Regions from separate parts of the Microbacterium sp. NPDC056052 genome, predicted to be linked through region 1. Evidence: predicted binding sites of a transcription regulator. Region 1 holds the regulator's gene; the other holds the start of a gene.
The links. Region 1 encodes HspR, which represses chaperone genes until heat shock. Its sites were predicted from a motif close to AAGTTGAGTCNNNNNGACTCAACTT; they were not measured.
Positions count from the first base shown of each region.

Region 1 (14,862 bases):
GTCGTGCGCCGCGCACGGCAGCGGTCGGTTCGGGAGACATGCGGACACGCTACGTGCGGATCCGCGCGGACGCCCGTGTATGTCACGCCCTCCGACACGGGGCGTCATTGTTCGACATGGTGCAGATTCTTCACGGGCGGATGCGGTTGGATGGAGGGCCCGCCGTGCGGTTCATCGGCCCCGCCGTCGCGCCTCATCGGCTCCGCGGATCCGTCGCCCGTCGAAGATGGATCTCGCCGTTCTGGGCGGGTTCGGGGCAGCGAAATCCATCTCGCCCCCGAGGTCGCCGGACGCTCAAGAGGGAAAAGGTCGCCCGCACCGCCGTGCGAGCGACGCTTTCCCTCTCATGGCGTCGGCGGTGCGCCTCTGCCTTCCGCGAATCAGTGCGCGACGTACGGGACGCGCTCCCAGCTCAGCACCTGCGCGGCGCCCGGGCGGTTGATCGTGACACTCAGCCAGTCCTTGTTGTTCGAGGACCCGTCGACCGTCAGGCGCGTGAGGTTGTCGGCCGAGCCGGTCACGCCGTACGTGTTCAGCCAGGCGGAGTCCGCCGCGAGCGGCTTGTCGTCGTTGTAGACGTGGCTGTCCCCGTTGACCAGGTACACCTCGCCGTCGAACGCGCTCGACTCGTCGACGAGCGTCTGCACGAGGCCCTGGAACGCCGAGATGTCGCTCCACGCGGGCGCGTAGGTCGGGTCGAACATGTCGGCCTGGAGCAGCACCATGACGGCGCGGTCGTGCTTCTGCCTCGCGGTCGCGAAGGTGCTCTTCACGAGCGAGATCGCGTTCGCCATGCGCGCCTGCTCCGCGGCGAGCTGTTCGGGTCGCGGGCTGGTGTCGCCGAGCCCCGTCCACGGCTGGACGCCGTCGTTGCTGCCCACCACGTGGATCACGGCGAAGTCGACGCCCTGGCGGCGCAGCGACACGTTCTCCGGGAAGCCGGCCGCGGTCTGCGCGTCGACCTTCGCCGGGTTCTGCCCGAGGGAGACCCCCGGGTTCGAGAAGAACACGGAGCGGTCGTAGGCGAGGCGCTCGAGGGGGTTGTACGCACCGTTGTTCGCACGGTGGCAGTCGGTCCACTCGTTGTCGCCCGGGGTGTAGATCAGGGGGTTGGTGAAGGTGTCGAAGTCGCCCTTGACCTGCTGATAGAGGGCGTCGTCGCAGCGCGTCGATCCGTTCTTGATGTCGCCGACGTGGAAGGTCATCGCAGGATCCGCGGCGTTGATCTCCTGGATCCACTGCGGGAACAGCGCCTGCTGCGCGGCGCCGTAGGGGACGTCGCCGATGACGGCGAACGAGTAGTGGCCGGGCTTGTCCTGTCCCGGGGCATCTGCGGCCCCGGCAGCGAACGCGGGACTCGCGCTGGCCGCGACGGCGGCCAGCGCGGCGGCAAGGGAAAGAAGTGCTCGAGAGGCGCGCATGCGTAGCTCCTTCGGTAGGCTGCGGCGCTCCGGGAAGAGCGTCGCAAGCCACACTGCTCCGCTCGGGCGATGCCGAGGTTGCGCCCGGGTGAACGGGTCGGGAAGAAGTTCCGCGCTCAGGCCGGTGCGAGGCCTCGGCGTCGAGGAGTGTCCGCGCTCACTGACCGGATCCGGGCGGATCGGCGAGCCGCGCAGCGCCTGCGAGATAGCGGTCGATCACGAGGTCCACGAGCGGAGCGGGCGGTTCGCCCGCATCGAGCAGCGGCTCCGCGAGGGCGGATCCGGCCGCGCGCTCCGCGACGTCGAAGAAGTAGCCGTGCGCGAGCAGGTAGGTCGACACGGGGGCGCCGGGATGCGCGGCGAGGGCGTCGGCGAGGCTCGGTTCCCGCGCGGCGAGGTAGGCGGGCACGACCGGGCGGTCGAGGCGCTCGCCCAGCTGCGCCGCCATCGCCTCGGCGTCGGGCAGGGAGCGCGGATCCCGGGATCCCGCGACGGCGAGCACGATCGGACCATCCGCATCCGCATCTGCGCCGGGATCGCGGTCGGGAGCGGGGGCCTCCGCCAGCCGGAGCGCGAGCACCTCCGCGAGTCGCGGGTCGGGTCCGAGCGGATCCGTCACGACCGCATCGTCGCGTGTCCGGGCGGCGCCGCCCAGATCCACCTGCACGTGGAAGCCCTGCGACAGCAGCAGCGGCACGACGACCACCGGCCCCTCGACCGAGGCCAGGGCCGTCGGTGCATCCGGCTCCTGCACGTCGACGAATCCGGCGTGCACGGCGACATCGGGGAGGCGCTCGGCGACGCGGCGCACGAGCAGCGCGATCGCGGCGGCGCCGGCGGCATCCGAGGTGCCGTGCGACACGGCGAGCAGTGCGGGGCGGGGCATGGTCGGAGTGTATGCGGATGCCGTGGATAGTGCTCGGAAGTTCTTCACACACCGAAATCGGCCCCGCCGGGGGAATCGCTACGCTCGGTTGCCATGATCGACGGACTCGCCTCGCCCCGGCCGACGGTTTCGGTCTACGTCGACGGGTTCAATCTCTATCGACGCCTCCTTGAAGGGCAGCCGCAGGACAAATGGCTTGATCTGGAGGCCTTGGCGCGTGCGCTGCTCCCGGAGTATGAGCGGGTGAGGGTCCGCTACTTCACCGCGATCGTGAAGGCCCTTCCCGGCGCGGACCGTGATTCGCCACAACGGCAGCAGGCCTATCTTCGGGCGTTGGCCACTGTTCGTCGTGCTCAGCAATGATTCCGATCTCGTGACGCCGATGCGTTCGGTCTGCGAAGAGCTGGGGAAACGGATCGGACTGCTTTCGCCTATGGAACGGAAGCGGGCGAGTAACGAACTCAAGCAGACGGGGATTTCGATTCACCGGCAGGTGACGATCGAGAGCCTGGCTGTATCGCAGTTGCCGGAGGAAATATCGGACGCCCACGGCACTGTGCGCAGGCCGTTGAAATGGCGGCGGGCACCGTAAGCCAGTGCAGAAATTCCGAAGGCCCCGCCGGAGCGGGGCCTTCTAACCAGTAGCCGAAGCATCTGGGGGTGTACGTCCAGGTTAGCTGATCCGCGATGGCGTCGCATGTGTCCAAGAACGATGTTGCGCGCGCTCAACGATCGACCTCACCCGAACGACTCCGCGACCAGCTCGCCGAAGAGCTCTTCGGCGTCGACGTCGAGGCGCTGTCGGGCGAACCAGTCGCACACGTTGACGCAGTCGCGGTGCAGCAGATCCAGACCCTGCGGGTTCGCGACCGTGTCCACGATCTGCGGCAGGTCGATCACGATCACACGGCCGTCCTGGACGAGCAGGTTGTACGGGGACAGGTCGCCGTGCGCGACCCCGGCCCTGGCGAAGGTTCGCATGAGTGCGGTGACCTGCGCGAACAGATCGGGGAGCATCTCCGGATCGTGCCGCACCTGCGCGAGCCGGGGTGCCGCGGCGCCGTCGGCGGATCCGATGAACTCCATGAGCACCTCGGTGCCGCTCACCTGCACCGGATAGGGCACGGGGGCGCCGAGCTCCCACATCCGGCGCAGGGCCTCGAATTCGGCCAGCGACCACTGCGCGGCGGCGACCCCGCGGCCGTGCTCCGACTTCTTCGCGAGCGCGCGGGCGTCGCGGGAGTTCCGCGTGCGCCGGCCCTCGGTGTACACGGCGGAGCGGTGGAACGAGCGGTGCTCCGTGCCGCGGTAGCGCTTGGCGGCGAGGAGCGTGCGCTGGCCGGGATCGCCCGGCACAGCGCGCTCGAGGAGGAAGACATCGGCCTCCTTGCCGGTCTTGAGGATGCCGAGCTCGGTGTCGACCGCGCCGGCTGAGGTCACGACCCAGTCGGGGCGTGGTTGCGGGCCGCGTTCGGTCGGCGTCGCGGCGGGCCAGGTGGTCCAGCGCTGGCCTTCGCCGAGTTCGACATCGGCGAAGGAAAGGCCGAGGTCGTCGTCATCGGCGGCGGAGAGGAACAGGGAATCAGAAGCATCCGAGGATGCGGAGGAAGGGATCACGAGAAGCTCCGGGTCGGGGCCGCTCGCGAAGGGATCGGGCGGGCGGCCTCAGGGAAGAAGGTCGGCGAAGGGCGCGACAACAGAGACGTTCATCGTCAGCTCCTTCCCTCGGATCCCGGGGCGTTCCCGGTGCCCGCCGAGTCTACGGGGCCGTGGCGCTCGCGCGGAAGCCCTCGCGGAGAATCCCGAAGACCCATCGAAAGGTGGAGGCCGGCGGGAGGCGACGGGCGGTTCCCGATCCCTACGCTGGAGGGGACCCGACCCGAGGAGAGACGTGTTCACCACTCCCGCCCGCCTTTTCCGCGTGCTCGCGATCGCGGAGGCCATCACCTGGACCCTGCTGATCGGCGCACTGATCGGCCGCGCCACGGGTCTGCCGCCGGTGCTCGTGACGATCGCAGGATCCATCCACGGCTTCGTCTTCCTCTCCTACGGCGCTACGGCGGTGCTGCTCGCGTTCCACCAGCGCTGGGGCGTCGGCGTCGCGATCCTCGCGATCGCGAGCGCGATCGTGCCCTACGCCACGATCCCCGCCGAGATCTGGCTGCACCGCAGCGGCCGCCTCGCCGGCGACTGGCGTCTGGAGCAGACCGAGGACCCGCGCGACGCCGCCTGGTACGACCGCGCGATGCGCTGGTTCCTGCACCGTCCGTGGGTGCTCGCGCTGCTCATCGTCGCCGCGGTCGCCGCGCTCTTCGCGGTGCTGCTGCTGATCGGCCCTCCCGGCGGGGGCCACTGACCGCAGTCCGACCGTGGAGGAGTCTGGATCGCGCGCGGAAGAGTCTGGATCGGGCACGGGGTGCCGTGCGAGGATGGCGGTCATCCGCGCCCGCCGTCCTCTTCCGGAGTCGTCATGACCGTGCTCGAGATCCGCTCCTACGTCCTGCATCCCGGTGCCCGTGAGGGCTTCCACGACCTCTTCCGCACGAAGGTCATGCCGATGCTCGCCGATCAGGGGATCCGCGTGGTGCGCTACGGCGCGAGCGAGCATGACGACGTGTCGTACGTCCTCATGCGTGCGTTCGACTCGACCGTCCATCGGGACGAGCAGGAGGACCGCTTCTACGGCAGCGCGCTCTGGCGGGAGGGTTACCGCGAGGAGGTGCTGGCGATGATCGCCTCCTATCAGGAGGTCGTCCTCACGCTGGACGACGCGACGGTCGACGCGCTCGGATCCTGAGTTCCGAGAGGATCCGAGCCCCATCACCAAACTTGAGCCGACTGGTATCAAGTTTGTTGACAACTCTTGACGTCGAGCGTACCCTTGAGTCATCGCGACTCAGGTTTCGCAGGGATCTTCTCCGGTGGAACAGGGGATCGCGCAGACTTTCCCAGAAACTTCCGACTGAAGGAGAAAACAAATGGCACGTGCTGTCGGTATCGACCTCGGTACGACGAACTCCGTCGTCAGCGTCCTCGAGGGCGGCGAGCCCAAGGTCATCGCCAACGCCGAAGGCTTCCGGACCACCCCCTCGGTGGTCGCCTTCACCAAGGACGGGGAGGTGCTCGTCGGCGAGACCGCGAAGCGCCAGGCCGTCACCAACGTGGACCGCACGATCGCATCGGTCAAGCGCCACATGGGCACCGACTGGTCGTTCGACGTGGACGGCAAGAAGTGGACGCCGCAGGAGATCTCCGCGCGCATCCTGCAGAAGCTCAAGCGTGACGCCGAGGCGTACCTGGGCGACACCGTGACCGACGCGGTCATCACCGTCCCGGCGTACTTCAACGACGCCGAGCGTCAGGCCACCAAGGAGGCCGGCGAGATCTCGGGCCTCAACGTCCTGCGCATCATCAACGAGCCGACCGCCGCGGCCCTCGCCTACGGCCTCGACAAGGGCAAGGAGGACGAGCTCATCCTCGTCTTCGACCTCGGTGGCGGCACGTTCGACGTCTCGTTGCTCGAGGTGGGCAAGGACGACGACTTCTCCACCATCCAGGTGCGCTCCACCGCCGGTGACAACCGCCTCGGCGGCGACGACTGGGACCAGCGTCTCGTCGACTACCTGATCAAGCAGTTCAAGGACTCGACCGGCGTCGACGTCTCGGGCGACAAGATCGCGCTGCAGCGCCTCAAGGAGGCCGCGGAGCAGGCGAAGAAGGAGCTCAGCTCCTCGACGTCGACCAGCGTCAACCTGCCGTACCTGTCGCTCACCGAGAACGGCCCCGTGTCGCTGAGCGAGACGATCACCCGCGCGAAGTTCGAGGACCTCACCAAGGACCTGCTCGACCGCACCAAGAAGCCCTTCGAGGACGTCATCCGCGAGGCCGGCATCAAGGTCGGTGACATCGCGCACGTCGTGCTCGTCGGCGGTTCCACCCGCATGCCCGCCGTGGCCGAGCTCGTCAAGCGCGAGACCGGCAAGGAGGCCAACAAGGGCGTGAACCCGGACGAGGTCGTCGCCGTCGGCGCCGCCCTGCAGGCCGGTGTCCTCAAGGGCGAGCGCAAAGACGTCCTCCTCATCGACGTCACCCCGCTGAGCCTCGGCATCGAGACCAAGGGCGGCATGATGACCAAGCTCATCGAGCGCAACACCGCCATCCCGACCAAGCGCAGCGAGACCTTCACGACCGCCGACGACAACCAGCCGTCGGTCGCGATCCAGGTCTTCCAGGGTGAGCGCGAGTTCACCCGCGACAACAAGCCGCTGGGCACGTTCGAGCTGACCGGCATCGCGCCGGCTCCGCGCGGCATCCCGCAGGTCGAGGTCACCTTCGACATCGATGCGAACGGCATCGTGCACGTGTCCGCCAAGGACAAGGGCACGGGCAAGGAGCAGTCGATGACCATCACGGGCGGCTCGTCGCTCTCGAAGGACGACATCGACCGCATGGTGCGCGAGGCCGAGGAGCACGCCGCCGAGGACAAGAAGCGCCGCGAGTCGGCCGAGGTCCGCAACCAGGCCGAGACGCTGTCGTACTCGATCGAGAAGCTCATCTCGGAGAACGAGGACAAGCTCCCCGAGGACGTCAAGACCGAGGTCAAGGCCGACGTCGACGCGCTCAAGACCGCACTGGCCGGCGAGGACGACGAGGCCGTGAAGACCGCGTTCGACAAGCTGAACCAGTCGCAGACGAAGCTCGGCGAGGCGATCTACGCGCAGTCCCAGGCCGACGCGGCCCCCGGAGCCTCCGAGGGCGCGCCCGCCGGCGAGAGCGCGGCGTCCGATGAGGACGTCGTGGACGCCGAGGTCGTGGACGACGAGGACGAGAAGAAGTAATGACGGATCCCAAGGACTTCGAAGAGCCCGAAGAGGGCCGTGAGGTCGGCGGTCAGGGGTCGGACGCGAACGCGTCCGGCCCCGGGCCGGTCCCTGAGCCCGTCGAAGGATCCGATGACACGCAGGACGCCGAAGAGCTCACGGTCGACGACATCCTGAACATCGCGCAGAACGACGACGCGCTCGCCGAGGACGCGGTGGAGGACGCAGCCCTCCACGACGCCGAGCACACGCTGCTCGTCGACCTCAAGCGCCTTCAGGCCGAGTACGCGAACTACCGCCGCCGCACCGAGGAGCAGCGCGGCATCGAGATCCAGCGCGCGAAGGGCGAGGCCGCCAAGGGCCTGCTCCCCGTGCTCGACGACCTCGACCGCGCCGCCACGCACGGCGATCTGGTGGAGGGGACCCCCTTCGCCGCGATCGCCGACAAGGTCCGTTCGGTCGTCGAGCGCCTCGGCGTGATCTCCTACGGCGAGAAGGGCGACGAGTTCGACCCGCAGCAGCACGAGGCGATCTTCCAGCAGCCCACTCCGGGAGTTGCGAAGGCCGTCGTGCTCGAGGTCGTCGAGGTGGGCTACCGCCTGGGCGACGTCGAACTGCGTCCCGCCAAGGTCGTCGTCGCCGTTCCCGCAGACCCTTCGGCAGGCTCAGGGACCGCTTAGCATATGGCTAGCCAGGACTGGTTCGACAAGGACTTCTACAAGACCCTCGGCGTCTCGAAGGACGTCTCCGAGGCGGATCTGAAGAAGACCTACCGCAAGCTCGCGCGCAAGCACCACCCCGACTCCAACCCCGGCGACGCCGCGGCGGAGGCGAAGTTCAAGGAGATCAGCGAGGCGTACTCGGTGCTCTCCGACACGGAGCAGCGCGCCGAGTACGACCAGATCCGCGCGATGGGCGCCGGCGGTGCGCGCTTCACGGCTCCGGGGAGCGCCGGCAACGGCGGCTTCGAGGACGTGTTCAGCGCGTTCGGCCGGGGCCGTGGCGGCCAGCAGGGCGACTTCGACGACATCTTCGCGATGTTCAACCAGGGTGGCGGATCCTTCGGATCCGGGCGCTTCGGTCAGCCGTCCGGCGGCTACCGGGGCTTCGGCGGCCCGCAGAAGGGCGCCGACGTCACGGCCCGCACGACGCTGTCGTTCGCGACCGCGGTGCAGGGCGAGACCGTCACGCTGCAGGGCGAGGACGGTCGGCCGCTCAAGGTGAAGATCCCCGCCGGCGTGAAGGACGGGCAGAAGATCCGTCTCCGCGGACGCGGGCGGCCTTCGCCCGACGGCGGGGAGAACGGCGACATCGTGGTGCAGGTCGCTGTGAAGCCGCATCCGGTGTTCACCCGCGACGGGCTCAACCTGCGCGTCACCGTGCCGATCACCTTCACCGAGGCGGCACTCGGCGCCACGATCGAGGTGCCGACGCTCGGTGGCGATCCGGTCAAGCTCAAGGTCGCGCCGGGTACGCCGTCCGGTCGCGTGCTGCGGGTCAAGGGCCGAGGCGTCACGACGTCCAAGGGCACCGGCGACCTGCTCGCTGAGGTCCAGGTGGCCGTGCCGTCGCACCTCGACGACGCCGCGCGCGAGGCGCTGGAGCGCTTCCGCGCCGCCGAGCCTGCGGAGAACCCGCGCGCCGAGCTGCTGGCGAAGGCGCGGGCGTGATGAGCCTCTCGGCCGTTGAGCGTCCTTCGTCTCGTCGCTGCGCTCCTCGCTCAGGAACCGGTTCGTCGGTCCCTGAGCGCCTCGCTTCAGGAACCGGTTCGTCGGTCCCTGAGCGAGCCGCTTCAGGAACCGGTTCGTCGGTCCCTGAGCGAGCGCAGCGAGACGAAGGGCGCCCGACCGGAACGGCAGTGCCGGAGGTGCGTCATGCCCGATGAGCGCATGAGCGCCGACACCCCGGTCTTCGCGATCGCCGTCGCGGCCGAGCTCGCGGGGATGCACCCGCAGACCCTGCGCCAGTACGACCGGATCGGGCTCGTCGTGCCCGGACGCACCCGCGGCGGATCCCGCCGCTATTCGATGCGCGACATCGAACAGCTGCGCGAGGTCGCCCAGCTGTCCAGCGAGGGCATGAGCCTGCCCGCGATCGCGCGCCTGCTCGACCTCGAGGACGAGGTGCGCACACTGCATCGCCGTGTGGTCGAGCTCGAGCTCGCACTGCGCGAGGAGCGTGCCAACCGCCCCGGCGTGCGCGTCTTCGCCGCGGGCACGACCGGATCCGTCATGGCCGTCCCGTCCGGACGCCGGATCCGCCGCTCCACCGAGGTCGTGCTGTGGCGGCCGTGGGGGAGTGCTCAGGATCACCCCGACGACCTCGCCGACGATCCGGACGACAGCGCGCGCTGAGCGCCGCAGGCGGGCGCCGTCCGCGCGCCCGCGATCAGTCCGCCGGGTCTTTCTCGGACGTTCGTCCCAGTGCGCATCTCCCGCCGCGGGGAGGGCGAGCGTGCCTGAAATCGATTTCCTGCACGGCGATCCCAGGAGTTGCAGCGAGGGTCACGAAGCGCAACCCGGAGTTCCGCAGGGAGCGAGAGCGGCAACCGGTCGCACGGATTTCCTGAATCAACGAAGATCGTCTTGTGTCTGAAATCGATTTCGCCTAATCTGAGTGCAGCCCGGTCGATGCCGACTCAGCGCGACCGCGGACCCGGCCCCCTGTGCCGGACCCAGCACCGAATCGACGAGGAAGTCGTGTTCCCGAGGAGGAACCCATGAAGACGGACACACAGCGCACGCGCCGGGTGGTGATGGCCGCACTGGGCGGCATCACGGCGGTTGGACTGCTCGCAGGCTGCGGCTCGAGCACTCCTGGCCAGTCTGCCGGAGGCGGAGGGGACTCGAGTGGCAAGACCACGATCGAGTTCTGGCACCGCACGTTCACCCCGCCGGAGAACGCCTGGTACAAGGACATCGTCAAGAAGTTCAACGCCTCGCAGGACAAGATCGTCGTCAAGGACACCGAGATCCCCGCCGACGCCTGGGACCAGAAGATGAAGGCCGCCCAGGCCGCGGGTAAGGCCCCCGACATCTACACGCACTCCGGCAGCATCCAGGACGCCGTGAACGCGGGGCAGCTGTACGACCTCGGTAAGGTCGTCGACAAATCCAAGCTCGGCGAGATCATCGACTCCGCGAAGTCGGTGTCCGAGATCGGCGGAACCTACTACGCGTATCCGCTCCTGCAGGAGGCCCAGACGGTGCTGTTCTGGAACAAGGACATGCTCTCCAAAGCGGGCGTGGACACCGACAAGGCTCCGGCCACGTGGGACGACCTGCTCGCCGACTGCGCGAAGATCCAGCCGACGCTCGCCCAGGGCCAGTACTGCATCTCGCCCGCATCCGACGCCATCACCTTCGCCTGGTCGACCGTCGGCCAGCAGTACAACTTCGCCGGGCACACCGCGCTGACGGACGACTGGAAGTCGCCGGACATCGACAACGCCGGGTACCGCGACCTGATGTCGAAGTACAAGGAGCTGTGGGACAAGGGCTACATGCCCAAGCAGGCGCTCGCCGCCTACGTCGAGGGCAAGGACTTCGGCCAGAAGAAGGTCGCCTTCAAGGTCTCCGGCTCGTGGATGATGTCCGAGATCGGATCCGACTACCCCGACCTGCTCGCCAAGACCGGGATCGGCGCCTTCCCGAACGCCTCGAACGCCGACGGTCGCACCGCCACCACGCTCGGCAACTTCAAATGGGTCATCGACGCGAAGACCAAGAACGCCGAGGACGCGGGGAAGTTCCTGGAGTGGTCGCTCGCCGGCGATCCGCAGAACCTCGTGCCCTTCTTCGTGAACACGCAGTTCACCAAGGTTCCGGTGCGCAAGACGGTGCAGGACGCCGTCGCCAAGGACGAGGCCGCGGCCAAGGCGCCGTGGTCGAGCGTCATCACGAACGACATCGCACCGGACGCGATCTCCGAGCCCACCTACCCGTGGGACGTCTCGCTCGCGGTCGGCACCGCGATGGAGTCGGTGATGAAGGGCGCAGCCTCGCCGGATGACGCGATCAACACGGCGAATGCCGCGATCCAGAAGGTCATCCAGTCGCAGGACCTGCCCGGCAAGGCTCCCAAGAAGTGAGCACGGCGCGGTCGGGGACCGCTGCGCGGCCGTCCCCGACCGCGCAGCCCGCGCCCAGCACCTCAGAACGACGGGGAGAGACGATGGCCACCGAAGCGATCGACGACAGGCACACGGCCAAGAGCCGGCACGCCAAGTACCGGAGTCGCGACACGAAGCTCGCCTACCTGATGCTCGCGCCCGTGGTGATCCTGCTCGGCGTCTTCGTCGCGTGGCCGGCGGTGTACGCGGGGTTCCTGTCGTTCCAGGACTGGAGCTTCTACAAGGATCCACAGTTCGTCGGCGGGAAGAACTACGCCGACGTCCTGACGGACCCGCTGTTCGTCGCCACGATCGGCCGCGGCTTCCTGTTCGTCCTGCTGACGGTGCCCCCGATGCTCGTGCTCGCGTTCCTGTTCGCGAGCCTCGTGGTGACCCTGTCCCGCCGGCTGGCGACCATCCTCAAGGTCAGCATCTACATCCCCACGATCATCTCCGGCGTCATCGCCTCCATCATCTTCGTGGTGATCTACGCGTACGACGGCGGGATCCTGAACGCCGTGCTCGCCGCCTTCCACATCGACCCGGTGTCCTGGATCGGGGATCCGGCCTGGGCGCTGCTCTCCGTCGCCGTGCCGGCGGTCTGGCTCGGCATGGGCCTGACCTCGCTCATCATGGTCGCCGCGATGGTCGACATCCCGACGGAGTACTACGAGGCGGCCGCGATGGAGGGCGCGGGATGGTGGCAGAAGACCTTCTACATCACGATGCCGCAGATGAAGAACGTGTTCCTGTACCTGCTCATCACGGGCTTCGTGGCCGCCATCCAGCAGTTCGAGCTGCCCCTCGTGATGACCCAGGGCGGTCCGCTGGACTCGACCACCCTGCCGAACCTGTTCATCTTCAACCACTTCCGCAACGACGTGAACGTGGGCTACTCGATCGCCGCGGCGCTGCTGCTGTTCGTGGTGCTGGGATCCGTGTCGGCCCTCGTGTTCAAGTTCATCAACTCCGAGAGGCTGGTCGACTGATGAGCGCGACGCGCCAGAGCACCGTGCCCGAGACCACCCGGATCGTCCTGGACGGCAAGGATCACCGTCGGCTCGCGATGCCGCACGGCCTCGGCGGCTGGGCCGCGCTCGTCGGCAAGGGCGTGGTGGGCCTGATCTTCCTGCTCGCCGCACTGTTCCCGCTCGCGTGGATGGTGATCGCCGGCTTCAAGGCGAAGACCGAGGTGCTGAGCACGCCCTTCCAGTTCTTCCCCGAGGTGTGGCACTGGGAGAACTACGGGCAGATCCTGGGCGACGAGACGTTCCTGCGCACGCTCGGCTGGACCTTCCTCGGGGCGATCCTGTTCACGGTGCTCAGCCTCACCGTGAACTCGTTCGCCGCATATGCGTTCGCCCGGCTCGAGTTCCGGTTCCAGCGGACGCTCTGGGTCGCCGTCATCACGACCATGTTCATCCCGGGGATGACGATCCTGCTCACGAGCTTCATCGTGGTGACGAAGCTCGCGATGCTCGACACGCTCGCGGTGCTCGTGCTCCCGGGCGCCGCCAGTGCTGCCTCGGTGTTCTTCATCCGGCAGTTCTACCTGAACATCCCGGCGAGCCTCGAGGAGGCCGCGATGCTCGACGGCTGCGGACGGTTCGGGATCTTCGTGCGCATCTTCCTGCCGCTGTCCAAGCCGCCGTTCGTCGTGATGGGGATCACCGCGTTCCTCGCGTACTGGAACTCCTACGTGTGGCCGATCATGACGATCACGTCACCGGAGAAGTTCGTGCTGCAGCAGTATCTCGCCGAGTTCCGCACCGGGCGCGGCTCGAGCGAGCTCGGCCTGCTCATGGCCGGATCCGTGCTCGCCGCGGCGCCGGTCGTGATCCTGTTCCTGATCTTCCAGCGTCAGATCATCGGCAACATCAAGATGGCTGGGCTCAAGTAGCCGGCCGCGTTCTCGAAGGGGAGAAGGCCATGTCCGAAGAAGTGATCCGTCCCGCCCACGGGCTGACCCGCCGAGGTCTGCTGCAGGGAGCGCTCGCGGCAGGGGCCGCGCTCGGCGTCTCCGCGCTGGGTGCGAGCCCCGCGGCAGCCGCCGGGCTCACCGTCACCCGGATGAACGTGCTCGCCGGCACCCAGGCCGGTGTCCAGTACGGGATCGGCGCGACCGATCTCGGGATCCCCGCCCGCACCCCGGACGGGCGGCTGCTCTTCGTGTTCGGGGACACCTGGGCCGATGCGGTGGGCGGTACGAACTGGCGCTCCCCGGTCGCGCTGTACTCCTCGACGGCGAACCTCGTCTCCGGGATCGTGTTCGACGGGGCGGCGGGCGCGGGCGCGAACACGCAGGTCACGGCGCCGCAGCTCTGGTACTACCCGCACGACGCGTACTACGAGACCGTGATCCCCTCCGACGTCATCACGATCGGCTCACGGATGTACCTGCACGCGATCGTGAACGGGCCGACCTTCGGCGCGGTGCGCTGGACGGAGCTGTGGCAGTCCGACGACTCCGGGGCGAGCTGGCAGCACACGGGATTGAAATTCCCGGCCGACATGGCCGACGGGCGCTTCCAGTGCATCACCTGGGGGCAGGGCAACGACGGCTACGTCTACATCTACGGCACCGGCTTCCAGCGAGACAAGGGCATCGTGCTCTACCGGGTGCCGCAGAACAGCATGACCTCCCTGTCGGCGTACCAGCCCTGGGGCTTCGCGAACGGCGCCTGGGGCTGGGGGAACCCGGCCACGGAGGTGCTGCCGGGCAAGTTCGGCGAGATGTGCCTGCGGCCGCTCGGCGGCAAGTGGATCCTGACGTGGTTCAACGCCGACGCCTACCGGATCGACGCGATGATCGTGAACACGCCGACCGACAACCTCTACACGGCCGCCAAGACCACGTTGCTGTGGGGCGGTGACTGGGGTGCGGAGGACGCGACCCATGTCGCTCAGCTCTACGGCGGGTACATCCTGCCCGGTTCGACGCTGTCGGACCTGCACCTGAGTGTGAGCCAGTGGAACACGGGGAACAACAGCGTCTATCACGTCGAGCAGTTCCGGATCCAGGGTCTCGCCTGAATCGGTGATATCGATTTCGCACGAAAGCGGCTAGGGTGGCGACATGCGCCGTTGAGCAGAGCCTCCACGGATCCTCGTGATCCTCCCGACCGCCGTGCCGTGTGCACGCGGTCGATGACTCTGTTCCCGCTGCGAGAGGAGACGGGCGATGATCGCCCTTCCCGAGAAGTACGTTCCGCCGCCGGCCCGCGTGACCCCGGTGGGGTTCCTCGCCTGGCTCATCCGCATGCAGTGGACGACCGTGCTGCAGGGCGTCGTGTGCGATGTGATCTGGCTGCTCGGTCTCGCCCTCACGCCCTGGGCGATCGGTCGGGCGGTCGACGAGGGGCTCGTCGCGGGGGACTACGGCGCCTTCCTGCGCTGGCTGGGTGTCGTGGTGTGGCTGCAGCTGCAGCACTCCCTGATCCAGGGACTCAGGGACAGGGCGGGATCCATCAACTTCGCCCGCGCCTATTCCCGGCTCGAGATGGTGCTCGCGCGATCGACCTCGCGCGTGACGATCGCCGCGGAGCAGGCGCTGGCCCCGGGCGCGGTCGTCACGATGGCGGCGGAGTCGTGGAGCGCCACGTTCCTTCCGATCAACGTGGGATC
Region 1 is NZ_JBHJWV010000002.1:48,442-63,303, forward strand. It holds gene ACFC1J_RS04305 (nitrite/sulfite reductase) at 1-40, opposite strand, end outside; gene ACFC1J_RS04310 (hypothetical protein) at 381-1,421, opposite strand; gene ACFC1J_RS04315 (sirohydrochlorin chelatase) at 1,579-2,307, opposite strand; gene ACFC1J_RS04320 (hypothetical protein) at 2,401-2,670, shown strand; gene ACFC1J_RS04325 (serine protein kinase RIO) at 3,046-3,924, opposite strand; gene ACFC1J_RS04330 (DUF3817 domain-containing protein) at 4,199-4,663, shown strand; gene ACFC1J_RS04335 (NIPSNAP family protein) at 4,778-5,104, shown strand; gene dnaK (molecular chaperone DnaK) at 5,286-7,145, shown strand; gene grpE (nucleotide exchange factor GrpE) at 7,145-7,807, shown strand; gene ACFC1J_RS04350 (DnaJ C-terminal domain-containing protein) at 7,811-8,797, shown strand; gene ACFC1J_RS04355 (heat shock protein transcriptional repressor HspR) at 9,002-9,481, shown strand; gene ACFC1J_RS04360 (ABC transporter substrate-binding protein) at 9,847-11,217, shown strand; gene ACFC1J_RS04365 (carbohydrate ABC transporter permease) at 11,301-12,227, shown strand; gene ACFC1J_RS04370 (carbohydrate ABC transporter permease) at 12,227-13,138, shown strand; gene ACFC1J_RS04375 (DUF4185 domain-containing protein) at 13,168-14,271, shown strand; gene ACFC1J_RS04380 (ABC transporter transmembrane domain-containing protein) at 14,420-14,862, shown strand, end outside.

Region 2 (14,862 bases), on a different contig from region 1:
CTCGTGCAGAGCGGCTTCTCGCTCGCCGGCGTCTTCCAGAGCTGGGGCAACGCGCAGCGCTTCATGACCCGCGTGGGCGCGCTCACCTTCCCCGCGCCGCTCGACCTGCTCTGGCTGATCGCGCTCACCGTGGGCCTGGTGCTGGTCGGCACGCTCGTCGCCGCCGCGCTCTCGGTGCCGATCGCCTACCTCGCCGCCGCGAACACCACGCCGGGTCCCGTCTGGCGTGGGATCGCCCGGTTCATCGGCGTGCTCACCCGCTCGATCCCCGACGTCGTGCTGGCCATGGCGTTCGTGCTCATGTTCTCGCTCGGCACGCTGCCCGGCATCCTCGCGATCGGGATCCACTCGATCGGCATGATCTCCAAGATGTTCGCCGACGCGATCGAGCAGATCGACGAGGGCCCGCGTCTCGCGATCCGCGCCGCAGGCGGCACGAAGCTGCAGCAGTTCACCGCGGGCGTGCTGCCCCAGGTGCTGCCCAGCTGGGTCGCGACCGTGCTGCACCGCAACGACATCAACCTGCGCGGGAGCGTCGTGCTCGGCTACGTCGGCGTCGCGGGGCTGGGCCTCGAGATGTCCTACGCGTTCAAGGCGCTCAACTACGGACGAGGCCTCGGGATCGCCCTGGTGATCTTCGTGCTCTGCGTCGTGATGGAGATCGTCTCGAGCGCCGTGCGCGGCGCGATGCTCGGTGAGACCGCGCAGACGCGGTCGTGGATGGACCGGATCCTGCATCCGCGTCTCCGCCGCGGCGGCGAGGCGGAGAGCGGCGCCGCGACCGTCGCCGCTGCCGCGAAGCCGGCCTGGGCGGCGTCCCCCGCCGCGGCCGTGCGCCGCCCGTGGACGCGCGAACGCCGTCGCAACACGATCGCCGGCTGGGCCGCCGTCGCGATCGTGATCGGCAGCCTCATCGTGTGCCAGATCCAGTGGAGCGATCTGATCACGGTGTGGGCGAAGATCCCCGAGACCGCGGCGAAGTTCTGGCCGCCGAGCTTCGGCAACTACGACGCCTCCGTCATGTTCGGCGCCATGCGGGACACGATCGCGATCGCGCTCGCTGCCACCGTGCTGACCCTGCTGCCCTCGCTGCTGCTCGGGTCCTTCGCCGCCCGCAACGTCGCCCCGAACGGCACGGTGCGCGGCATCGCCCGGTTCCTGCTCGTCGGGATCCGCGGCATCCCGGAGCTCATCCTCGCGATCGTGCTCATCGTGGTCACCGGCCTCGGTCCGACCGCGGGCATCGTGGCCCTCGCGATCGGCGGCATCGGGCTGCTCGGCAAGCTCGTCGCCGACTCGTTCGAGGAGGTCGACCGCGGGCCGGAGCGCGCGCTCCGCGCGGTCGGCGCGACGCGGGCCCAGACCTACGCGTCGGCGACCGTGCCGCAGGGCACGCGCGCGCTCATCGGGCACAGCTTCTACATGCTCGACACGAACATCCGGGCGGCGACGATCCTCGGCATCGTCGGCGGCGGCGGCGTGGGCTACTACCTGCTGAACGCCGGACAGGGCTCGCGCTACGAGGTGGTCACGGCGATCGTGCTGATGATCCTCGCCACGGTGCTCGTGGTCGAGGGGCTCGCGATGTGGATGCGGAGGGTCTTCCGATGACGCTCTCCTCCCCGGACCGGTTCGACGTCGCGGTCGTCGGATCCGGCATCGTCGGCCTCGGCGCGGCGTATGCGGCCGTGCGCCGCGGGCTGCGCGTCGTGGTCGTGGACCGCACCGACCGGCCGGTGGGTGCGACGATCCGCAACTTCGGCCACCTCTGCATCGGTGCGCAGGACGGTCCCGCCCGCGCCTACGGCGAGGCGTCGCGTGGGATCTGGCTCCGCCTCGCGGCGGACGCCGGGTTCTGGGCGCGCGAGAGCGGCACGCTCGTCGTGGCGAGGGCGGAGGACGAGCGGACGCTCCTGGAGGAGGCCGCCCGGGCCGAGAGCGATGAGGACGGCGGGATCCGCCTGCTCTCGCCCGCCGAGGTCACGGATCTCGCCCCGGTGCGCCCGGAGGTCGTGCACGGCGGAGCGCTCGTTCCCGGCGACCTGCAGGTGAATCCGCGGGAGGCCGCCGGCGCGATCGTGCGGCATCTGGCCGCGCTCGGCGTCGAGTTCCGCTTCCGCACCGCGGCCACAGAGGTGGGGACGGGGTTTGTGCGCACCACCCGTGGCGATATCGCGGCGAGCGACGTGGTCGTGGCCGTGAACCACGACGTCGACCAGCTGCTGCCCGAAGCCGCCGAGCGGGCGGGCGTGATCCGCTGCGCGCTGGACATGATGCGCGTCTCGGCCGATCTGCCTTCTCCGCTGCGGGCGCCCCTGCTCACCGGCTGGTCGCTCGTGCGCTACCGCCGGTTCGCCGGTCTCGGCACCGCGACGGCGCTCCGGGAGCGGCTGCACGCCGAACGCCCGGAGCTGGCCGCGCTCGACCTGAACCAGATGTACACGCAGCTGCCCGACGGGACGCTGCTGCTCGGCGACTCGCACCACAAGGCCATGCAGCCGGATCCGTTCCAGCCCGAGGCCGCGTTCGACGCGTTCCTCGCCGAGGCCCGCGAGCTCTTCGAGGTGGGCGGCCTGCGTGTGCTCGAGCGCTGGCAGGGCGTGTACGCGGCCGCCGGCGAGGAGTTCCTCATCGAGGAGGTCGCCCCGCGTGTGCTCGCGCTCGCCGCGACCACCGGCATCGGCATGACCACGGGGCTCGGCCTCGCCGAGATCGAGACCGCCCGCGTCTTCGGCTGGGGTGGATCCGGATCCCCGGACGCCGAATCCTCAGCCGGGGACGGGACAGAGACAACCGCCATCGTCGGCGGCGCAGGAACGACCGCCACCGTCGGCGGCATCGCACAGGAGGAGAACGCATGAACCCGCACACCCCGATCGAACTGGTCGTGCTCGACATGGCAGGGACCACCGTGCTCGACGACGGCATCGTGGAACAGGCGTTCCAGCGTGCGGCGGAGCGCACCGGCGTGGCCGCGCGGATCGGCGGGGACGAGGCACTGCAGTACGTGCGCGACACCATGGGGCAGTCCAAGATCGACGTCTTCACGCACCTCGCCGACGGCGACGTCGAGGCCGCGGAGCGCGCCACGGCGCAGTTCGAGGCCGCCTACGCCGCGATCGTGGCCGAGCAGGGCGCGACCGAGATCCCTGGCGCGGCCGACGCCATCCGCGCGTTGCGGGACGCGGGCCTGAAGGTCTGGCTGACCACCGGGTTCGCCCCGGTCACCCGCGATGCGCTCCTGGACGCGCTGGACTGGCACGATCTCGTCGACGGCGTGCTCTCGCCGATGGACGCGGGCCGCGGACGCCCCGCCCCCGACCTCGTGCTCACCGCGCTGCTGCGCGCCGGTGCCTCGTCGGTGCAGGCGGTCGCGGTCGCCGGGGACACGGTCAGCGACGTGCAGTCCGGCCGTCGCGCCGGAGCCGGTTTCGTGGCCGGGGTGCTGAGCGGCGCGCATGATGCCGTCGCGCTCGAGACCGCCGGTCCCGATGCCGTGCTGCCCGACGTCACCGCCCTCCTCGGCGCGCTCGCCGATCGCGGACTCGTCCCGGCTCTCGCACCGATCGCGGCCGACTGAGATGCGCGCGGCGCTGGTCCGCCCCGCAGAAGAGGTGCACCGGCACGATGTGCCGCTGCGGCCGGCCGCCGTCGCGATGGCGTGGCTCGGCGTCGGGCTCCCGCACGAGGTGCTCGCCGTGCCCGGCGTCGCCCTCGCCCCGCACGACGTGTTGGTCGCCGTGGAGATGTCGACGATCTGCGGATCCGACATCCACACGGTGCAGGGCCGCAGGCATGCGCCGACGCCGCTCGTGCTCGGGCACGAGAGCGTGGGTCGGATCATCGCGATCGGGGACGGGGGCGCACGCGCCGTCGACGGCGCGGCACTGCACATCGGCGACCGGGTGGTCTGGTCGGTGACGGTCTCGTGCGGGCACTGCGACCGCTGCCTCGCGGGACGCACGCAGAAGTGCCGGCAGCTCGCGAAGTACGGGCACGCGCGCATCGAACCGCGGTGGGAGCTCACCGGCGGCTTCGCCGGACACGTGCATCTGCGCGCCGGCACCGGGATCGTGCGCGTGCCGGAGGCGCTTCCGGCCGCCGCGCTCGCGCCGGTCTCGTGCGCCACGGCGACGGCCTGGGCCGGCATCGCGCGCGGGGCCGCGCTGCGGGGCCGTGCGGTGCCGGATCCGTCTCCGTCCGCGGGGGAGGACGCGGAGGTGCTCGCCTGCGAGCGCGTGCTCGTGCTCGGCGCGGGGCTCGTCGGGCTGACCGCTGCGGTGATCGCGGCGGAGCTGGGCGGGCGCGTGCAGATCGCGGATCCCGACCCGGCCCGGCGTGCGTTCGCCGAGCGGTTCGCGCTCACCGCGATCAGCCCGGACGACGTCGCGGAGGAGGGGTTCGACCTGGTGATCGAGGCCTCGGGACACGCCGTGCGCGCGGCGCTGGACGCCGTCGACGTGGGTGGCGCCGTGGTGCTGCTGGGCAGCGTGTTCCCCGCGGATCCGGTGCCGCTCGATGCCGAGCGCATCGTCCGGGGACTCGTGAGCGTGGCGGGTGTGCACAACTACACCGGGGCAGAGCTGCATGCCGCGGCCGCCTTCATGGCGGGCCGCGGACGCGCGCATCCGTTCGCCGACGCCGTGGGCGCCGTGCATCCGCTCGCCGCGGTGGACGCCGCCCTCGTGCAGGCGGCCGCTCCCGGGGCGCCTCTGCGGGTCGGGCTCACCCCGCGCTGAGGGCGCGGGTAACCGTGTCCCACTTCATGCCCGCCATGTCCCACTTTGCGCCCCACCATGTCCCGATTCCGGCGGGCAATCCGCCTCGAAGTCAGCCAGAATCGGGACATGGCCGGTGGCCACACGTTCACCCGAGCCATGCCAGGCTGGAGGGGTGAACTCTCAGGAACCGCGGCAGCAGCCGGCTCTCGGCGTGCTGCTGGTTGTCGGATCCTGCCTGTCGCTGCCGTTCGGCGCGGCCGTTGCGACGACGATCTTCCCGGAGCTCGGGTCCTGGGGCGTCACCGGACTGCGCGTGCTCATCGCCGCGATCGTGGTGCTCCTCATCGCGCGCCCGCGCCTCGGGCGGTGGAACCGTGCGCAGTGGACCGCTGCGATCCTCTTCGGCGTCTCGATCGCCGCGATGAACGGCACCTACTACGCCGCGATCGACCGGATCCCCCTGGGGCCCGCGGTCGCGATCGAGTTCCTCGGACCGCTCGTGCTGGCCGCGGTGCTCACCCGGCGCCTCGCCGATGCCGTCTGGGTGGGGATCGCCTTGCTCGGCATGGCGCTGCTCGGGGTCGATGGGCTCACGGGCGCGGAGGCGCTGGATCCCTGGGGCGTGCTGTTCGCGCTCATCGCTGCAGGGTTCTGGATCATGTACATCCGGATGAGCACCCGCGTCGGCGCGCTCACGACGGGAACCGAGGGCCTGGCGGTCGCGCTCGCCGTGGCCGCGGTGCTGCTGCTGCCCTTCGGCGTGCCCGCCGCGGTCACCGCGGTCGCGGACCCGCGCGTCCTGGGGCTCGCCGCGCTCACGGCCCTGCTCGCCTCGGTGATCCCGTACATCCTCGAGCTCGCGGCGCTCCGCCGCCTGCCGCAGCGGGTGTTCGGGATCCTCCTCAGCCTCGAGCCGGTCTTCGCGACGATCGCGGGGCTGCTCGTGCTCGGGCAGCACGCCTCGCCGGTGCGGCTCGCCGCGATCGCGCTGGTCGTGATCGCGAGCATCGGCGTCACGGCGGGCGCGCGTCGTCGTCGCGGCGCCCGCCCCGATGAGGAGCCGCCTTCGCCGCTGACCGGATCCATCTCCGTCGTCCCCGACTGAGCGTCATCCCCGAATGACCGTCGGGGCGTAGCCTCGGGATCATGAGCTCGCTGACCGATCTCCTCGACATCCGCACCCCCGTCGTCCTCGGGCCCTTCGGCGGGCTCAGCTCGATTCCGCTCGTCGCCGCGGTGAGCGCGGCCGGAGGGCTCGGGTCCTACGGGCTCTACGGCTACGACGCGGAGCGGATCCGCGCGACCGTTGCCGGGATCAGAGCCGCGACGCGCCGTCCGTTCGGACTCAACATCTGGCTGCCCCGGGGCGACGAGGTCGAGCCCGGCGCCGAGCACGACGAATACGCGGCGGCCCTCGCCCCGTTCTTCGCCGAGGTGGGCGCCGAGGTTCCGGCCCGCCCCGAGGCATATCTGCCCCCGCTCGACGAGCAGCTCGCTGCGGTCATCGAGGCCGCGCCGGCCGTGCTGAGCGTCGTCTTCGGGGTGCCGTCGGCCTCGCTCGTCGACGACGCGCACCGCAGGGGGATCAACGTGATCGGCACCGCGACGACGGTGGCCGAGGCGCAGGCCCTCGCGGAGGGCGGGGTGGATGCGATCGTCGCGACCGGTGCCGAGGCCGCGGGCCACCGGGTGTCGTTCCTGCGGCCGGCGGAGGACTCGGTCGTCGGCCTGTTCTCGCTGCTGCCGCAGGTCGTCGACGCGGTCGACGTGCCGGTGATCGCCGCGGGCGGGATCTCGGACCGGCGCGGGGTCGCCGCCGCGTTCGCGCTCGGCGCGCAGGGCGTGCAGGTGGGCACGGCCTTCCTCGGCACGGCGGAGTCGGCGGCCACCGAGGCGCACAGGGCGGCGATCCGCGCGACGCCCGCCGAGGGCGCCGTGCTCACGCGGGCCATGAGCGGCCGGCTCGCGCGCGGCGCCCGCAACCGCGTGGTCGCCGAGATCGAAGCAGCCGGATCCATCGCGCCGTTCCCGGCGCAGAACTGGATCACCGGACGCTTCCGCGCCCCCGCAGGACAGCAGAACAAGGGCGAGCTGCAGTCGCTGTGGCTCGGTCAGTCGGCGCCGCTGGCCCACTACGAGACCGCGGCGGAGGCGTTCGCCGAGCTGGCGGCGGGAGTGCCCGCCTGAGCTCCCCCTCTGCCGAGAGCCGCTCGGAAACGGTCCCGTCAGAGGACGACGGTCTGATCAGAGGATGACGGTCGAGCGGCCGTGCACGATGACGCGGTCGTCGGCGTGCCACTGCACGGCCCGCGCGAGCACCAGGCGCTCTACGTCGGCGCCACGGCTCTGCAGCTCCGAGGCCGACTCGGCGTGCGTGACGCGCGTGACATCCTGCTCGATGATCGGGCCCTCGTCGAGGTCCGCCGTCGCGTAGTGCGCCGTGGCGCCGATGAGCTTCACGCCGCGGTCCTTGGCCCTCGCGTACGGATTCGCGCCGATGAAGGCCGGCAGGAACGAGTGGTGGATGTTGATCACCGGAGCGCCGAGGCCCTCGATGAAGTCATCGGTGAGGATCTGCATGTAGCGCGCGAGGACGACCAGATCCACGTTGCCCTGCAGCAGCTCGAGCTGGCGCCGCTCCATCTCGGCCTTGTCTCCGGACGGGATGTGCACGAACGGCACCCCGAACGAGCGCACCGACTCCGCCAGATCCGGGTGGTTCGAGACCACCATGGTGACGTCGATGTCGAGCTGACCCCGCTGCGTGCGCCAGAGCAGCTCCATGAGGCAGTGGTCGTACTTGGACACGAAGATCGCCACGCGCTTGCGCTTGGACGCGTCGTGCAGCGACCACTCCATGCCGAAGCGCTCCGCGACCGCGGCCAGGTCCGCCTCGAGCGCGGGACGCGCGGCGGAAAGCCCGTCGCGGTGGAGCACCGTGCGCTGGAAGAAGCGCCCGCCGGCGGCGTCGGTGGAGTGCTGGTCGAGCGAGATGATGTTCGCCCCGTGCGCGGCGAGCACTCCGGCCACGGCGGCGACGATCCCTGGCTGATCGTCGCAGGCGATGAGCAGTCGTGCGGTGTCGGGCTGCGCCATGACAGGTCTCCTTGCAAGCGGGGTGTCCGTCGATTCTGCCGCGCCCCGGCGCGCGAGGCGAATCGTCGACAGTCGGAACCGAACCGATCCGAAGGCGCGCCGGGCGCGGCTCGGCCGCCACCACCGCGATGTCCGGCAGATCAGACGGGGAGCGCGCGCGGAGTTGCCCAGGCGTGCAGGAGATTTGCGCCTGCGCGCAGAGGGACGGACCGCTCATTGATCGGCAGGTGTTCCTCCGTCGATGCTGTGGTCACCTCCGATATGCGGACTCCGTCCATCAACGATGATGAGAGAGGTCGTCTCGACCATGAACGCCAGAACTTCCGCCTGGACTGATGTCGCGCTCCTGCTCCTGCGGCTCGGTCTGCTCATCGATTTCTTCGTCCATGGCGCGCAGAAGCTCTTCGGAGCATTCGGCGGAGGAGGTGTGGCCGGGACAGGCGCGTTCTTGGCGTCGCTCGGAGCGAACCCCGGTCCGATGTGGGCGCTGTTTGTCGGGTTGGCGGAATTCGGGGGTGCGATCGGCCTCGGCCTCGGCCTCTTCACTCGCTGGGCCGCCGCGGCCATCGCAATCGACATGGCCGGTGCGATCGCGCTGTACAACGGGCCGCACGGCTTCTTCGCCGAGACGGCCACCGGGGGATGGGAGATCAACATGCTCATCATCGCGATGTGCCTCGCGCTCGTGCTCGCCGGCGCGGGAAGGCTCTCCCTCGATGCCGTGCTGTTCCAGGGCTGGCAGAGAAGGCGTGCCGTTCGGCCGACGAACGCACAGCCGAGCTGAGCCTCCGACCAAGCCTCTCGGGCCGGTTCTGGCCTTGCTTCCGTTGCGCGGGAGGGCGGGGTCGGCGTCGCGCGGGCATAGCCTGGATCCGTGACCTCCTCCGAACCGCATGCCCCCCTAGCGGTGCTCCTGGACGGGGCGCGCGATGCCCTCGCCGGGCTGCCGCAGGAGGCGCTCGGGCGCGAGAAGACCTCGCGATGGCGGGCGCCGCGCATCGTGCGCGCCGGATCCGCCTGGCATGTCGGCGCGCTCCTGATCGCGGATGACGCCGTGTTCGCCACGGCCGAGGTGCTGCGCGCCGCCGCGCCGGTGCGCCGGGGTTACGCGGCGGAATCGGCGCGTGCCAGGGCCGAGCGCCGGGCGGAGGCCTCGCGCGGCGGCTTCGCCGACGGCGAGACGGTGCACGTCGGGTGGACCCCGATCGACGTCGCCGCCGTGTCGGCCGGCGGCTCGTCCGGTCCGCTCACCCTCGTGGACGGCATCCCGTCGGTGCGCTGGTCCGCATCCGGCGCCCCGATGCCCCTCTCCTCCTACCTCGACGACCGGATCGCCCTCCTGCGCGCCGCCCACCCCTGACGCGCCCACCCCTGACGCGCCCGTCCCTGATCCGCCCCCCTTGTCCGCGAGACTCCATCTCCGCGACGAGACTGCACGCCAGACGCGCAGTCTCGTCGCCCAGTGGGAGTCTCGCGGTCAGTGGATCCTGCGGGGGCAGCGGGGTCAGCGGGTCAGGGCGCGCTCGCCGAAGCGGTGCAGGATGCGGGCCGGCTCGGTCACGACGGATCCGAGCACGGCCTCCTGCACCGTGTGGAACGCGTCCGGGTCGAAGTATCCGGTGGTGCGGTAGAACACCATCCGGTCGGCGAAGTCGCGCGGGGACGGCTCGGGGTGGAACTGCGTCGCGTACAGATCGGCGCCCACGCGGTACGCCTGCACGGGGCAGGTGTCGTTGCCGGCGAGCAGCACGGCCCCGGGCGGCACCTCGGCCGAGCCCTCCTTGTGCGCCGTGAAGGCGTGGAACACGGTTCCTGCGGGACCGAACAGCGGATCCGCCGCGGCGTCCGTCGTGCAGCGGATCTCGGCCGCGGTCGCCTCCTCCGGGGTGTCCATGCCGACCTCGCCGCCGAGGAGGCGCGTGACCACGCCGATCCCGAAGCAGGTGAAGAACGCGGTCGTGGCGCCGTCGATCGCGCGCTCGGCGATCCGCTCCAGATCCGCCTCGACGCGGCGCTGCGTCTCGGACTTGCGGACATCGGTGACGTTGAACGGGGAGCCGCCGATCACGAGGCCGGCGTAGCGGTCGAAGACATCCTCGGGCAGCGCCCTGGTGGTGAGGTCGATGCGGTCGAGTGCGTCGGCGTCGACGCCGAGGGCGACACGGAAGGATGCGCGCTCCGCCGTCGCCGCATCCAGCTCAGGGCGCACGCCGACATACAGAAGCGAGGCCATCCCTGGATTCTAGGCGAGCGGCGGCGGCGGTCGAAGTCCGATGCAATGGTCGGGAATATCCGTCGAACCCGCACGCGTTGAAGTTGACAGCACAACGCTCAAGTTTGAGAGGAAGCGAAATGCCCAACGACTTCACCGATGCGGGTTCGGGCTCGTTCGACGAGTTCCTCGCCCGCTACCTCGCCGGTGAGCAGGCCCGGCAGACCCGGTCGATCGACCTCAGCCGGTTCCTCACCGTGCGCACCCAGCGCATCCTGCAACGCGCCGGCCGCTTCGCGCTCGAGCGCGGCCAGACCGAGCTCGACGCGCTCCACGTCCTCCGCACGATCGTCGAGGACGACGCGGTCGACCAGGCGATCCGCAACATCGGGGTGACCCCGCGGGCGATCGTCGACGCCGTCGACACCCGTCTGCCCGCTCCGGGCGAGCCCTCCGACGTCGATGCCGCGACCATCACACCGAGCGCCAGCCGCGCGCTGTTCCACGCCTACCAGGTGGCGCGCTCGTCGGGTGCGACCTACATCGAGCCGGAGCACGTGTTCTTCGCGCTCGTGCTCGGGCAGGACGCCCCCGCGGGGCAGATCCTCGCCCGCGCCGGCGTCACCGCCGAGGCCCTGACCCAGGGTCTGCGCGAGCCCATGCCCACGGGCACGGCCCAGGACCAGGACGCGGTGGCATCGTCCGGATCCGAGACGCCGATGCTCGACCAGTTCGGTCTCGACCTCACGGCGCGTGCGCGCGAGGGCGCGCTCGACCCCGTGATCGGCCGCGCCTCCGAGATCGAGCAGACCATCGAGATCCTCAGCCGCCGCACCAAGAACAACCCGGTGCTGATCGGCGAGGCCGGCGTCGGCAAGACCGCGATCGTCGAGGGCCTGGCCCGCGCGATCGTCGACGGCGCCGTGCCCGCGCAGCTCAAGGACCGCCGTGTCGTGGCCCTCGACCTGCCGGCGATGCTCGCGGGCACCCGCTACCGTGGCGACTTCGAGGAGCGTCTGACCAAGACCATGGACGAGATCGCCGCGCACAAGGGCGAGATCATCGTCTTCATCGACGAGGTGCACACGGTCGTCGGCGCGGGCGGATCCGGGGAGGGCGGCGGCATGGACGCCGGCAACATCCTGAAGCCGCGCCTCGCGCGGGGCGACCTGCACCTGGTCGGCGCGACCACGCTCGCCGAGTACCGCCGGATCGAGAAGGATCCGGCCCTCGAGCGCCGCTTCCAGCCCGTGAAGGTCGCCGAGCCCTCGATCGAGGACGCGGTGCGCATCCTCGAAGGGCTCAAGCCCGCGTACGAGCAGCACCACGTGGTCGCCTACACCGACGACGCGATCCGTGCCGCCGTCGAGCTGAGCGCGCGGTACCTGCCCGACCGGGTGCTGCCGGACAAGGCGATCGACCTCATCGACCAGGCCGGTGCGCGGCTGCGGCTGCGTCTCGGCATCGTGACCGACGTGGCGGCGCTGTTCGCGGAGCTCGCCGACCTCGAGGCGCGCAAGAACGCCGCGGTCGGCGCCGAGCATTATGAGGAGGCCTCGCGGATCCGCGACGAGATCGCCGCGGTGCAGGCCCGGATCGACGACGCCGGCGCCACCGCGAGCCGGGCGGACGCCGAGCCCGCGGTCGTCGGGGAGTCGGAGATCGCCGCGGTGATCGCGCGCGCGACCGGGATCCCGGTCAGCCGCGTCTCCGAGAGCGAGCGCGAGCGCCTGGCGGACCTCGAGTCCGACCTGCACGCCCGCGTGATCGGGCAGGACGACGCGGTCGCCGCCGTGGCGCGGGCCGTGCGCCGCAGCCGCACCGGCATGGGCGACGCCCGTCGGCCCGTCGGATCCTTCCTGTTCCTCGGTCCGACCGGCGTCGGCAAGACCGAGCTGGCGAAGGCGCTCGCCGACCGCCTGTCCGACGACGAGACGGCCGTCATCCGCTTCGACATGAGCGAGTTCGGTGAGCGGCACACGGTGTCGCGGCTCGTCGGCGCCCCTCCGGGATACGTCGGCTACGACGAGGCGGGGCAGCTGACCGAGCGCGTACGGCGCAACCCCTACGCGATCGTGCTGTTCGACGAGATCGAGAAGGCGCACCCCGACGTGTTCAACCTGCTGCTGCAGGTGCTCGACGACGGCCGCCTCACCGACGGTCAGGGGCGCACGGTCGACTTCCGCAACACGGTGATCGTGATGACGTCGAACATCGGGTCCGAGTTCCTCGCATCGCGCTCCGGTGCGCTCGGTTTCGTCGCCTCGCAGGACGGGTCCGCCAACGGGTTCGCCTCGCAGGAGGACCTGCGGGCGCGGGTGATGGGCAAGCTCCGTGAGGCCATGCGGCCGGAGTTCCTGAACCGCATCGACGAGATCGTGCTGTTCCAGAAGCTCAGCCGCGACGAGCTGGGCCGCATCGTGCGGCTCCTGCTGCAGGCCACGTCTCGGCGCCTTGCGGGCCGCGACGTGACGCTGGACGTCACCGACGCGGCCGTGGCGTGGCTCGGCGAGCACGGCTACGAGCCGGAGTACGGGGCGCGACCGCTGCGCCGCCTGATCCAGCGCGAGGTGGACGACCGCATCGCGGATCTGTTCGTCTCGGGCGAGCTGGGCGACGGCGGGCGCGTGGTCGTGGACGCGTCCGGCGACGTGCTGCGCGTCACCGCGACCGCGGAGATGGCGCAGGCGGCCTGACCCCACCGGCCGTCCTCACCCGGTCGGTGAGCGAAGACGCCGCAGGCGACGGAGACGAAACGCGGTGCTCTCGAGAGGGCGCCGCGTTTCGTCTCGCTGGGCCTGCGGCCCTGCTCGCTCAACGACCGGGTGCTCGCTGGGCCTGCGGCCCTTCTCGCTCAACGACCGGATCTCGCCTGCTCGCTCGACGACCCCGGGATGACCCGGTGCGCGCCGACTCAGCGGGACGACGTGGCGCGGCGGCCTCGCACGACGCCGACGAAGGCCTCGATGTCGGACGTCGTGGCAGCGGCCGGCCAGGCCAGCAGCACCGGGGAGACCGGTGCTTCGCGGAGGATCCGGTAGTCGACGTCCTTGCGGTGATGCAGGCGCGCCAGCGACATCGGCGCGACGAGTATTCCGACGCCCGAGGCGACGGTCTCGACGGCATCCTGGAGCGTTTCGAGCGGAGGGATCCGAGACGGGACGGTCGGAAGGTCGAGGTCGCCCAGCACGTCCTCGCGCGTGGTGAGCAGCGTCTCTCCCTCCAGGTCTGCGGGGGAGAGCTCCTCGGCGGCGAGCAGATGCGACTCGGCCCCGGCGATCACCACGGGGAGCTCCTCGTAGAGCGGGATCGCGTGCATGCCGTCCTTGTCGAACGGCGCGCGCACGAGCGCGAGGTCGACGATGCCCTCGGTCAGGGCGGTGCGCTGTGCGGCGAACGGGATCGGCACGAGTTCGAGCGCGACCAGCGGCATCCGCTCCTTCCAGGTGTCGATCCAGCGTCCCGGGGTCGCGCCGGGCACGGCGCCGAGGCGCAGGGTGCGGGGTTCATCGACCGTGGTCGGGGCGTCGAAGACGACCTTCTCCGCCTTCTTGCCGCGCGATGCGGACTTCCCGGCGGGCTTCCCGCCGTTCTTGCCCTTGGCGGCCGGACCGCCGGCCGTGCTGCGAGCGCCGCCCTTCGCAGAGCGCACCGCGGGCTTGCGTCCGGATGCGCCTCGTCTGCTCATGGGTTCAGCGTACCCGGCGGGTGCTCGAGATCCCCTGCGCCGACGGCGTCGCAGCGCCGCCAGGCGGCGAGCGGAAAGCCGCGCCGCTCAGGCGGCGAGCCAGAGCCCCTTGCGGTCGGTGTCCAGCGTCATGCCGGCGGCGATGATCTCGTCGTCCCCGATGCGGGCGCCGCGCGCGATGTGCGCTCCGGCCCCGACCTCGGTGCGGACGCCGATGCTCGCGCCGTCCCCGATCACGGCCCCCTGCCCGATATGGGCATGGGCCTCGATCCGGGCGTTCACGCCCACGACCGCGTCGGGTTCGATCCAGGCCCCGCGCGCGACGCGCGCTCCGGCCCCGACCTTCGCGCGCGGTTCGACGTAGGCGCCCGCTTCCACGACCGCCTGCGGGTGCACCTTGGCACCGTGCGCGATAAGGCCGCGGCCGTTGGCGTGCTTGCGATAGCGCAGCGTGCCGCCCTGGCCGTCCTCGATGTCGACGTAGTTCTTGCCCACGAAAACCTCCCGTGCCCGGGACTTTCCCCGGATACATCTGCAACCGTGACGATGGCGGATCTATTCCCGTGCACGCACTTCGCGCGTGTCGGGCACGCGGGTCAGCGCTGACAGCGGGGGCACCAGAAGGTGCGGCGCTCCTCGGTCGGATCCGCCCCGAGCTCGCCGCTCTCGATGAGCGCGCCGCAGCGCCGGCACATACGATGCGCCCGTCCGTAGACCCAGGTCGTGCGGCCCCGTTGAGCGATGCCCGTGAAGGTGCGGTCGAGGCGATCGCGGTTGGCGAGGATCGTGCGCGCCCCGAGCTCCAGCAGGGCGGTGACGTCGACCTCGGTCGCGGGCGTCGTGGGGCGCACCCCGCGCAGGAACAGCAGCTCTGCGGCGTACTCGTTGCCGAACCCCGCCACGTTGCGCTGATCGAGCAGTGCGACGTGGATCGGGCGTCGGTCGGCGCCGAGGCGCCGCGCCGCTTCCGCGAGGTCCCAGTCGGCGCCCAGCGGATCCGGTCCGAGGTGCGCGAGGAGCGTGTCCTCCTGCGCGGTCGGGACGAGCGCCAGCATCGAGACATCGAAGCCCACCGCCTCCGCGTCCGCGGTGCTCACGATCGCGCGGGCGGTGTATCCGGGTGCCCGCCAGCGCTCGCCGGGGCG
Region 2 is NZ_JBHJWV010000009.1:152,967-167,828, forward strand. It holds gene phnE (phosphonate ABC transporter, permease protein PhnE) at 1-1,611, shown strand, start outside; gene ACFC1J_RS17140 (TIGR03364 family FAD-dependent oxidoreductase) at 1,608-2,861, shown strand; gene ACFC1J_RS17145 (phosphonatase-like hydrolase) at 2,858-3,580, shown strand; gene ACFC1J_RS17150 (alcohol dehydrogenase catalytic domain-containing protein) at 3,582-4,739, shown strand; gene ACFC1J_RS17155 (DMT family transporter) at 4,894-5,826, shown strand; gene ACFC1J_RS17160 (NAD(P)H-dependent flavin oxidoreductase) at 5,868-6,908, shown strand; gene purU (formyltetrahydrofolate deformylase) at 6,966-7,817, opposite strand; gene ACFC1J_RS17170 (DoxX family protein) at 8,125-8,601, shown strand; gene ACFC1J_RS17175 (glutaminase) at 8,692-9,177, shown strand; gene ACFC1J_RS17180 (GMP synthase) at 9,322-10,050, opposite strand; gene ACFC1J_RS17185 (ATP-dependent Clp protease ATP-binding subunit) at 10,170-12,725, shown strand; gene ACFC1J_RS17190 (LysR substrate-binding domain-containing protein) at 12,944-13,717, opposite strand; gene ACFC1J_RS17195 (transferase) at 13,805-14,212, opposite strand; gene ACFC1J_RS17200 (DNA-formamidopyrimidine glycosylase family protein) at 14,314-14,862, opposite strand, start outside.
Region 2: a site for HspR is predicted at 10,131-10,155, ahead of ACFC1J_RS17185 (ATP-dependent Clp protease ATP-binding subunit). Genes of this name have one in related genera too.